Regions from separate parts of the Paenibacillus tritici genome, predicted to be linked through region 2. Evidence: riboswitches for the same ligand, from Rfam matches in the RefSeq annotation. Region 2 holds a riboswitch; the other holds the start of a gene.
What was found. Region 2 has a riboswitch for cyclic di-GMP ahead of KDC22_RS03210 (transglutaminase-like domain-containing protein). Riboswitches for the same ligand answer to the same signal wherever they lie in the genome.
Positions count from the first base shown of each region.

Region 1: it holds a riboswitch for cyclic di-GMP, as region 2 does, so the genes downstream of both, KDC22_RS02460 (choice-of-anchor A family protein) here and KDC22_RS03210 (transglutaminase-like domain-containing protein) in region 2, are expected to answer to the same signal.

Region 1 is NZ_CP073365.1:555,911-561,409, reverse strand. It holds gene KDC22_RS02465 (alpha/beta hydrolase) at 1-783, opposite strand, end outside; gene KDC22_RS02460 (choice-of-anchor A family protein) at 1,580-4,537, opposite strand; cyclic di-GMP riboswitch class I at 4,626-4,718, opposite strand; gene KDC22_RS02455 (YhjD family protein) at 5,433-5,499, shown strand, end outside.
Region 2 is NZ_CP073365.1:722,033-727,531, reverse strand. It holds rRNA gene KDC22_RS03215 (16S ribosomal RNA) at 1-1,464, opposite strand, end outside; gene KDC22_RS03210 (transglutaminase-like domain-containing protein) at 1,832-2,641, opposite strand; cyclic di-GMP riboswitch class I at 2,656-2,736, opposite strand; cyclic di-GMP riboswitch class I at 2,810-2,891, opposite strand; gene KDC22_RS03205 (class D sortase) at 3,019-3,672, opposite strand; gene KDC22_RS03200 (GtrA family protein) at 3,726-4,130, opposite strand; gene KDC22_RS03195 (glycosyltransferase family 2 protein) at 4,120-5,097, opposite strand; gene KDC22_RS03190 (glycosyltransferase family 39 protein) at 5,175-5,499, opposite strand, start outside.

The DNA.
Region 1 (5,499 bases), 170 kb from region 2:
CACAAAGGTATCCGCATCTCCGTGGATGAACAGAATCGGCACCCGGGCCTTGCGTACCTGATTCAGCGCAGACGCTTCACCGAAGGAATAACCGGCCTTCATCCGGGTCACCAGACTGGCACTCGGCACAAACGGGAAGCTTGGCAGATGATACATCCGCCGCAATTGGTAGGACAACTGTGCCTCAACCGAGGTATAACCACAATCGGCGACAACGGCCTTGACCTGCGGAGGATGCTCCTCACCGGCAGTCATCAGCACCGTGGCTCCACCCATAGATACGCCATGCAGCACAATCTGCGCGGCCGGACCGGTCTCTTGCAGGACAAATTCAATCCACTTCAGATAATCACGGCGCTCCGGCCACCCGAAGCCGATGTAATCCCCTTCACTATCCCCATGTCCCCTGGCATCAGGCAACAGTACATTGTATCCCAGATTGTCATAATAGTTTTTGGCGGAGGCCCCCATGTCCTTGGCTTTACCGGAATACCCATGGGCTATAATTACAGTCCGGCCTGCTGCCCGCTCAGATCCGAGGTAATATCCCCGCAGCTTCAGGCCATCTTCCGAAACCAGCTCCACCGTGCGGAAGCTCTGCCGTGACACCCACTCCGCCCCTTCTCCCCACGAAGCACCGGCTACCGGCGGATCGACCTTCAAATCGGGAGTCTTCGCCAGGAATTCCTTGGGCGCGCGCTTAATGGCTACTCCATAAAAATAATAACCGGCATATCCCACACCTCCGGCAGCCACAATCAGAACCGCGAGCAGGTAAAGCATCCACATTAACGTTCCCCCTTCAGTAAGCAAACACTCCATTTCGGGAATGTGATCTCTTGCTTATGATTAATTTGAGCCTAGTATAGCACGGGATGAAGTTAACTAAAAATACAGCCCGCAGCCCCCGCAAGTCTTCCCTCCCCACATACTCAGCAAATCCCCCTTACTCTATAAGACTCTTCAAGGCTCTTCAAAGCTCTTCAAGCTCTTCCGACAAACAAGTGGACAAACGTACTTTAATTCATCCATTTCTAACGTTTACAGGCAAGCAAGTGGAAAAACAGCATCTGCTATTGTTAGTTTGGCCCATTTTTACTGACTTGAGATGATTTAAGTGCTGTTTATCCATCTGCTGTCCCGCCGGGGTTAATTTATTCATCAGCAGTTGGACAAAATCCACCTATTAGCCGCTGTCCGCTCCCTATAGCAGGCTGGCTTTTCTCTGTATCCTATTGGATTCGGTTTTCCACATACATTTGCCTACTCACCTTCTCGCCAGCATGTTGTATTCGTTTTTTCGATTACATTCGGCCTACGCGGCGCTCACAGTCCAATTGTGTTCGGTTTTCCGATTAAAATTTGTTAAATAGATGAACAGACGACGTTCTGTTTTTAGGCGCGCTGCACATTTTCATGCTGGAGTTGTGCCTTGAAACATGTTTGTTTTCGCACACAGACGAAAATTAAAATCTCCTAAACAACAGCAAAGAGCTGCTTCCAGGAGAACGTCCTCTCCCAAAGCAGCTCTTGTCAAAATACTGGGTCATTGCTTTGTATTAATCTCAGTACGGATCACTCACTTGCGTTTGCCGTTTCTGGCGGTTCTTCTAAGAATCAAGCCCAGACCGGCAAGTGCTAAACCGGCAAAATAATATGGCGCAGGGCTGGATTCACCTGTCTTCGGCAGAACTCCATCCGCAGGCACACCGCCTAGAGGAACTTCCTCATCAACAATGATTACATCCGCCGGTACCGCTGACGGAGTTGGCTCCGGTGTCGCGGCTACTGGAGCAACCGCTACAGCCGGTGTCGGCGCTGGTGTTGGTGCCAGCGTTGCTGCTGGAGTTGCTACAGGTCCTAGCGGCAGTGGATCTTCATCAATAGCCACCTCATCAATAGCCACATCATTGCTTACGATGAATCCGATAATCGGAGTCGGCGTTGGCACTGGAGGGAAACTAAATGGCGGCGATGTAGGTGCTGGTGTCGATGCTGATGTTGGATCTGGTGTCGGCGTTGGCGTCGGTGTTGGATCTGGTGTCGGCGTTGGTGTCGACGTTGGATCTGGTGTCGGCGTTGGCGTCGACGTTGGATCTGGTGTCGGCGTTGGCGTCGATGTTGGATCTGGTGTCGGCGTTGGCGTCGATGTTGGATCTGGTGTCGGCGTTGGCGTCGATGTTGGATCTGGTGTCGGCGTTGGCGTCGATGTTGGGTCTGGTGTCGGCGTTGGCGTCGATGTTGGATCTGGTGTCGGCGTTGGCTCTGTCGTTGGCGTCGGTGTTGGCTCTACCGTCGGCGTCGGTGTTGGCTCTACCGTCGGTGTTGGTGTCGGTACTGCCGTCGGCGTTGGCTCTACCGTTGGCGTTGGTGTTGGTACTGCCGTTGGCGTCGGTGTTGGCTCTGCCGTTGGTGTTGGCTCTACCGTCGGCGTTGGTGTCGGTGCTGCCGTCGGTGTTGGTGTCGGCTCTGGTGTCGGTGCTGCCGTTGGTGTTGGCTCTACCGTTGGCGTTGGTGTTGGTACTGCCGTTGGCGTCGGTGTTGGCTCTGCCGTTGGTGTTGGCTCTACCGTCGGCGTTGGTGTCGGTGCTGCCGTCGGTGTTGGTGTCGGCTCTGGTGTCGGCGTCGGTGTTGGTACTGCCGTTGGCGTCGGTGTTGGCTCTTCCGTTGGTGTCGGTGTTGCCGTCGGTGTTGGTGTCGGCTCTACCGTCGGCTCTGGTGTCGGTGCTGCCGTTGGTGTTGGTGTCGGCTCTACCGTCGGCGTTGGTGTTGGTACTGCCGTTGGCGTCGGTGTTGGTACTGCCGTTGGTGTCGGTGTTGACACTGCCGTTGGCGTTGGTGTTGGTACTGCCGTCGGCGTTGGTGTTGGCTCTTCCGTCGGCGTTGGCGTCGGCGTCAGTGTTGGTACTGCCGTCGGCGTCGGTGTCGGCGCTTCCGTTGGTGTCGGTGTTGGCTCTACCGTCGGTGTTGGTGTCGGCTCGGCAGTCGGTGTTGGCGTTGGTGCTGCCGTCGGCGTCGGTGTTGGTACTGCCGTTGGTGTCGGTGTTGACACTGCCGTCGGCGTCGGTGTTGGTACTGCCGTTGGTGTCGGTGTTGACACTGCCGTCGGCGTCGGTGTTGGTACTGCCGTTGGTGTCGGTGTTGACACTGCCGTCGGCGTCGGTGTTGGTACTGCCGTTGGCGTTGGCTTCACTGTCGGTGTTGGCGTTGGCTTCACCGTCGGTGTTGGCGTTGGCTTCACCGTCGGCGTTGGCGTCGGTTTCACTGTCGGTGTTGGCGTCGGCTTCACCGTCGGCGTTGGCGTCGGCTTCACTGTCGGTGTTGGCGTTGGCTTCACTGTCGGTGTTGGCGTCGGCTTCACCGTCGGCGTCGGCTTCACTGTTGGTGTCGGCGTCGGCTTCACCGTAGGCGTTGGCGTTGGCTTCACCGTCGGTATTGGCGTCGGGGTGCACTTAGGTGTCGGTGACGGTTTTACTGTCGGCGTAGGCTTCACTGTTGGTGTCGGTGTTACCGTCGGCGTAGGCTTCACTGTTGGTGTCGGTGTTACCGTCGGCGTAGGTTTCACTGTTGGTGTCGGTGTTACCGTCGGTGTTGGCTTCACTGTCGGTGTCGGTGTTACCGTCGGTGTTGGGCTAGGCGTTGGCGTTACTGTCGGCGTTGGACTCGGCGGCGGTCCCTCTCCCTCGTACATTCCAAGGTGCAGCTCTACTCCGCCGCTAAAAGATTGTGCAATTAGAGTCCCGTACAGCTCCGCTCCGGAATAATGGACATCCGCGTTAGGAGCGAGTATCGTCCCAAAAAAGGATGTATACGCGATATCCACCTTTGTCGCTTCGTAGAAATTGAATAATACCTGGCTTGCTCTGCCGTTATTCATTGCAAAGCTTGGCACATTGACTGTAGATCCGCTTATATTAATAATCAATGTGGCATTCCCGGCAATGTTAAATTGAATATGATTTGTAGTTGCCAGCGTGGCAGCATCCAGATGAACCACATTGAAGCGGTCCGGTGCATTGATGGTAAGTCCTCCGTAATGATTATTACCAACCTCATTGGTACTGGACAATGCCCCGTATTCTGCGGAACGCGAGATCAGATACTGCCTCTCTGCTGCAAAATCAATCGGGCTGCCCTGCTTCTTCGTGCCCTTGATGTTAACGCTAGGCTCATTGGCTGAAATGCTGTCCCCATAGACCACGTTTCCGTAGATTTCTCCGCTGCCCGAATGTGTAAATTTCCTGCCGGCGACGAGAACATCCGTAGGTGTTGAATTCCTGTATGCCCTGGCCACTCCGTACCCACCGGAGAGAGTAATATCCCCCGCTGCTGCCAGGCGGCCTTCAATCTGATCATTACCTTGTGCGAAATCTCCGAATAGAAAAGCATTAAAATTGCCTGCAACTCCCAAAACCGCTGTAGGGTTATAAGGCACACCCGAAGCTGCCCTTACCTCCGTCCCCCAAGAAAAGGCGCTAGATAAGGTCATGATGCCCGCCAGAAAGACAGCGGCTGTTCTCCGCACTCTAGTTCTCAATAGTCCACACCTCCTATTTAACTATTAACTATTCTATGAATCTGCCGCATAACTATAACAAAAAAAGACCGCCAAGAAGGGTTAGCTTCACGGCGGCCGGACGACCTTAGCCTCAACTTAAGGGGCGGTAGATTCCTGACTTTGCGTCCCGCTCTTTCGAAACGGTTTGCGTTTGTACATGATTTCGATATGAAATTGATAGTTGCTTATGTATTATCGTTGTTGAGTCTATGACATTTGTTACTTTTGTACTAATTTCAGTTTATCCGGTCTCCAGTCCTATTGTCAATCCTTTTCCAATATATTTTTAGCTACTCCCTCGAAAATAATTCTCTCCAACCCCTTGTCCCCCAAGGGCTAAGGCCTCACTACCCTTTTCTGCGCCTGCCGAAAAAATCCAAGAAATCAGACCCTAACCGCAGTACTTGTAGCTTATCCTCTATAATTATATTAATTTTTATTATTAAAATTTGATACATATGTCCTATTTATCATTCTATTTGTATATATAATTACAGTCTATTCCTTTCGGTATGTAATATTACCTATTTATGGATTACTATAAACCCAAAAAACAGGTGTCACCCAATTATGGACAACACCCGTTTAAGCAACCCCCAGCAGTTGAACCCAGCCAATGATCGACACCCATAGAGGAACACTTAGAATGAACCCGAATACCAAACCGCGGCGGAGACTTCCTTCATGACTCATTGCCATTCTCCTTTGAACTGATTTTTTAATCTTTATTATTTCAATTTTAATATAAAATAATTCTTTATATTTTATTGTGAATTATGTCACATAGTTAGCCTGAGTTTATAAATTTCGTTGATTATTCTTTGCACTTTGAGTTACAATGCGAATATATGTTCTTGCCAAGGGGTTGAGAGGGATGCAGAGAGCAGAGAGCCAGGACAACCTGCTGGTCAAATCCTATATTTTGCTGCCGCTTATTATAT
Region 2 (5,499 bases):
GCGGGTTACCCCACCGACTTCGGGTGTTGTAAACTCTCGTGGTGTGACGGGCGGTGTGTACAAGACCCGGGAACGTATTCACCGCGGCATGCTGATCCGCGATTACTAGCAATTCCGACTTCATGCAGGCGAGTTGCAGCCTGCAATCCGAACTGAGACCGGCTTTGCTGGGATTGGCTCCACCTCGCGGTTTCGCTTCCCGTTGTACCGGCCATTGTAGTACGTGTGTAGCCCAGGTCATAAGGGGCATGATGATTTGACGTCATCCCCACCTTCCTCCGGTTTGTCACCGGCAGTCACTCTAGAGTGCCCAGCTTCACCTGCTGGCAACTAAAGTCAAGGGTTGCGCTCGTTGCGGGACTTAACCCAACATCTCACGACACGAGCTGACGACAACCATGCACCACCTGTCTCCGATGCTCCGAAGAGGGGCACTATCTCTAATGCTTTCATCGGGATGTCAAGACCTGGTAAGGTTCTTCGCGTTGCTTCGAATTAAACCACATACTCCACTGCTTGTGCGGGTCCCCGTCAATTCCTTTGAGTTTCAGTCTTGCGACCGTACTCCCCAGGCGGAGTGCTTACTGTGTTAACTTCGGCACCAAGGGTATCGAAACCCCTAACACCTAGCACTCATCGTTTACGGCGTGGACTACCAGGGTATCTAATCCTGTTTGCTCCCCACGCTTTCGCGCCTCAGCGTCAGTTACAGCCCAGAAAGTCGCCTTCGCCACTGGTGTTCCTCCACATATCTACGCATTTCACCGCTACACGTGGAATTCCACTTTCCTCTTCTGTACTCAAGTTACCCAGTTTCCAGTGCGACCTCAGGTTGAGCCCAAGGTTTAAACACCAGACTTAAATAACCGCCTGCGCGCGCTTTACGCCCAATAATTCCGGACAACGCTTGCCCCCTACGTATTACCGCGGCTGCTGGCACGTAGTTAGCCGGGGCTTTCTTCTCAGGTACCGTCACTCCGGCAGCAGTTACTCTACCGGACGTTCTTCCCTGGCAACAGAGCTTTACGATCCGAAAACCTTCATCACTCACGCGGCATTGCTCCGTCAGGCTTGCGCCCATTGCGGAAGATTCCCTACTGCTGCCTCCCGTAGGAGTCTGGGCCGTGTCTCAGTCCCAGTGTGGCCGTTCACCCTCTCAGGTCGGCTACGCATCGTCGCCTTGGTGAGCCGTTACCCCACCAACTAGCTAATGCGCCGCAGGCCCATCCCCAAGCGGCAGATTGCTCCGCCTTTCATTCTCTCTTCAGGAGAGGAAAGAAATTATCCGGTATTAGCTACCGTTTCCGGTAGTTATCCCAGTCTTGAGGGCAGGTTGCCTACGTGTTACTCACCCGTCCGCCGCTAAGTTAATCCGGAGCAAGCTCCTTCATAACTCCGCTCGACTTGCATGTATTAGGCATGCCGCCAGCGTTCGTCCTGAGCCAGGATCAAACTCTCCAAATTGGTATTTAGAAAGAGCGATTGCTCATTTTGAAACATCTGACGAGAATTTACATTCTCTTTTTGGAATTCACTTTCGTGATTTCCGATACTCACTCGTTGTTCAGTTTTCAAAGATCAAGCTCGTTGTCAGCGCCGCTTACCGCGTCACCAGCAACTCTTATAATATATCACGTTCGTTCGAGTAATGCAAGCTTTATTTTGAAATGACTTATTCAAGTAATTTCTCTAAATCCGCACCGCTCCAACAACGCTTATTTATAATAACCTATCTCTCTATGAAAAAGCAACCTTTATCTCAAACAAAAACCCCGCTCAATGTCTAAGCGGGGTGTTCTCTGAAGATACTATTAGATTACAGCGTCTATTCTTAGTAGAATTTCGCTGCAGTATATTTGCTAGCTGCTTTGATCAGACCTGTTGAAGCACTGTTCTTACCAAGACCGGCATCCACTGTAGTATCAATCGTTACCCATTTGCCGTCCAGGAACACTTCGTTCCAAGCATGGTACGAGGTTACATAGCTTGTATTCCCCATAACCAGTTTGGTTGGAATACCTTCGCTGCGAAGCATAGTGGCAAACAAGGATGCATAATCGTAGCAGATCCCTTTATTAGTAGCCAGTGTATTATCGTTGTTCGGAATATAATCGGTTGTAACACTATTAGCCAGGGAGTAATCATATTTCACATTGGCTACGATGTAGTTATAGATGGCTTTAACTTTATCTCCGTCTGATGTCAGACCCTTTGTAAGCTGTGCTGCTTTTTGAACGGATTTATCGGAAGAACTCCACTTCACATTCTGTACGGAGCTCAAATATACGGCATTAGCATTACTCATGGAGAGGGATACGGTTTCGGAAGATAGAACTTTGTATTTGTTGCCAATCGTGTTCTCCAGTACGGAAATCTTATATGAACCATTTCCTTGTTGCAGCGGGAAGGTCTCGTTCGGCTTGGAAGTGTATAAGTTGTAAGTGTAGCTGTTGTTATCCTTGGTGATCATGAGCTTCATCTTCTTGTCCTTAGGAACCTCGTACGAAACTCCGATAACTCCCTGATCCAGCTGTCCTACATTCAACCAGCTTGCATCGGCGTTAGCAGCCTGAGCAGTGCCTGTCTGCACGGAAGTGACAATTACAAAAAGTGTAACCAACATTAAATAAACCTTTTTCATTGGATAAAACCCCTTTCGGTAGCTGGCTGCCATCCTGACGGGAAGGCCCTTTAGCTTTGCGTCCCTACCTTTCGATAGGTTTGCCGTTATCGTATAAGCTTTATCTGTCCAATCTTCCACCATAAAACAAGAGATTCCGATTATGAACAAACAAAAAAAGCCTCTTCATTCGGTAACTGGCTGCCATCCATGACGGGAAGGCCCTGTAGCTTTGCGTCCCTACCTTTCGATAGGTTTGCCGTTTATCGTGTATTAGCTTTGATAGTTATATCTTACCATATCTCTATCTATTATCAAGACCTAAATTGCTAGATTACTACAAAAATATGCTAAAATTTTATGTTTCTCTACCTTTTCTCCGCCTTATCCTATGAGAGTCAGGTTAATTTCGCATGGATGATAAGCCTATGGGTCGGATCTACGAGCGGATCACAGGTAATGAGGGTTAGAATTTTATCATCATCCTTCCCCTTCAGCACAGATACATCGGTCGGCTCAACAATGGATACACCATAGACTACATACTTGTATTCGTGGCCGCTTGTAATAATGGTAATGGTATCCCCCTCGCCGACTTCATTCAGCCTGTTAAACAATCTCCCTGCAGTTCTGGATCTATGTGCCGCAATAGCTGCATTGCCCACCGCGCCGATTGGAGCCGTCTCCTTCATATGCGCTGCAGCATGCTTCATATTATTCTTGGTGGCACCCTCCAGGACAGGCAGCTTCAGATCAATCTTGTCGATTTCAATAATGGCGGTTATCTTACCTCCGACTTCAATGTCAGGGGTGGCAGAGGGCACCGGCTCTTCGGCAGCCGATTCTTCAGCCAGCAGCTGGGTCACCTCCGCATAAGGCTTGCTAAGATCCGTGCCGGCAGGGGCCGTAGCTGAAGGAACGATTTCACTGTAGGCCTGTTCAGCCTCTTCCAGCAGCTTCTGCTGCTGACGGTCATTGTACCACTCGCTTCCTTTGGGATAGAGCATAATCAGAACCCCAGCAAGTATAATCAGATAGGATAACTTCCGCATGACAATCGCCTCCATAATATAGAATATAAGCTTAGCCTTGTGTTATACCTTCATCAGAATACCCACTTACGGCTTCCGAAGAAATTAATAATCACTGTAATGAACGTTACCAGCACTTTGGCCATCAGCACCTGGACTCCCAATCTGTCCGTCAATAGATGAATCAGCACCACCGAAATGCCCAGCACCAGCAGATTCAGCACGATAAACCTCACCAGCTGCATCCGGTCAAAGCGGCCGGCATTCCCTCTGTCCCGGTCACGGAAGGTAACCTTCTTATTCCAGAAAAAGCTGTTGGCGGTACCGGCGCTGTAGGAAATAATCTGCGCAGGAGTGTTCACCATCCCTATGGAATGCAGCAGTGTAAATATCGCAAAATCAATCAACGTGTTGAGCAGGCCCACCGCATTGAACTTCAGAAACTGGATGATGCCTGCGCTCCAGGCCTTATTTTGCATAATCGCTTGCCTTCCGCGTATCTTCTATCTCCGCGTCGGGATACCCTCGGGTCTCGCTCACGATATAGAGCGGTCTGTCCTTCGATTCATCATAGATCCGGCCGATATACTCGCCGATTACGCCCAGCAGCATCAGTACTATGCCGTTAAAGAGCAGGTTCACTCCGACGATGGACGCCCATCCCGGTACAGTCCAGGAGGTGAAGACCTTCTGAAACAATACCAGGAACAGGTAGATGAAGCTGGAGAAGGACAGAAAGAATCCGATATATGAAGCGATTTTGAGCGGCTTGTGTGAGAACGAGGTGATTCCGTCGAGCGCAAACCGGATCATTTTCTTCAGCGGATATTTCGTCTCTCCGGCATAGCGTTCCTCCCGCACATATTCCACCATGGTCTGACGGAAGCCTACCCAGCTCACAAGTCCCCGCACATAACGGTTCTTCTCCTTCAGGCCGCGCAGCACATCACAGACTTTACGGTCGATCAGCCGGAAGTCCCCGGTATCCGTAGGAATCTCCACACTGGTCATACTGCTGAGCAGGCGGTAAAAGATTTTGGCGGTTATTTTCTTGAAGAAGGTCTCTCCGTGGCGCTTCAGCCGCTTGGCATAGACCACCTCATAGCCTTCCTTCCACTTGGCGATCATCTGCAGGATAACCTCAGGCGGGTCCTGAAGATCTGCATCAATTACCACAACCGCCTGACCTTCAGCATAATCCATACCGGCGGTAATCGCCACCTGATGGCCGAAATTACGGGAGAAGTTAATCAGCTTGACATGCTCGTCCGCATTACTGATTCCGCGCATAATCTCAGCCGTACGGTCCCGGCTACCGTCATTGACGAACACGAGCTCATAGGAATCACCGCAATCATCCATTACTTTTTTGAGCCGCTCGTAGGTTACTTGAATGACTTCTTCCTCATTGAACATGGGGACTATTACACTGTATCTGGCTTTCACCTGGGTTCCTCCTAAAATTAATTGTAAGCCACAGCTTCCTTGATGAGCCGGTTCTTGAAGCCCCCTTCCTAAGAAACCTAGAATACCCAGGAAGGGAACCAGCGCAGTACAGTAATGATATAACTGCTGTTAACCTGCATTCCGGATAGCACCGGATAGAACATAACGAACAGGATGGCGGCGGCCGCAACATAGGCGTACCGCAGATATTTGGCACCCTGGAATTTGCCGTCAAGCAGCTTCAGGATGTATACAGTAGAAAGAATCATAAACGGCACCATTGCAAAATAATGGTACAGGAAGGTCTCACGCGGCACAAGCATCCAGGGTACATATTGCGAGAAGAAACCAATCCAGATCATGTACAGGCTCTTGTCCCTGCGCTTCAAGGTAAACCATACG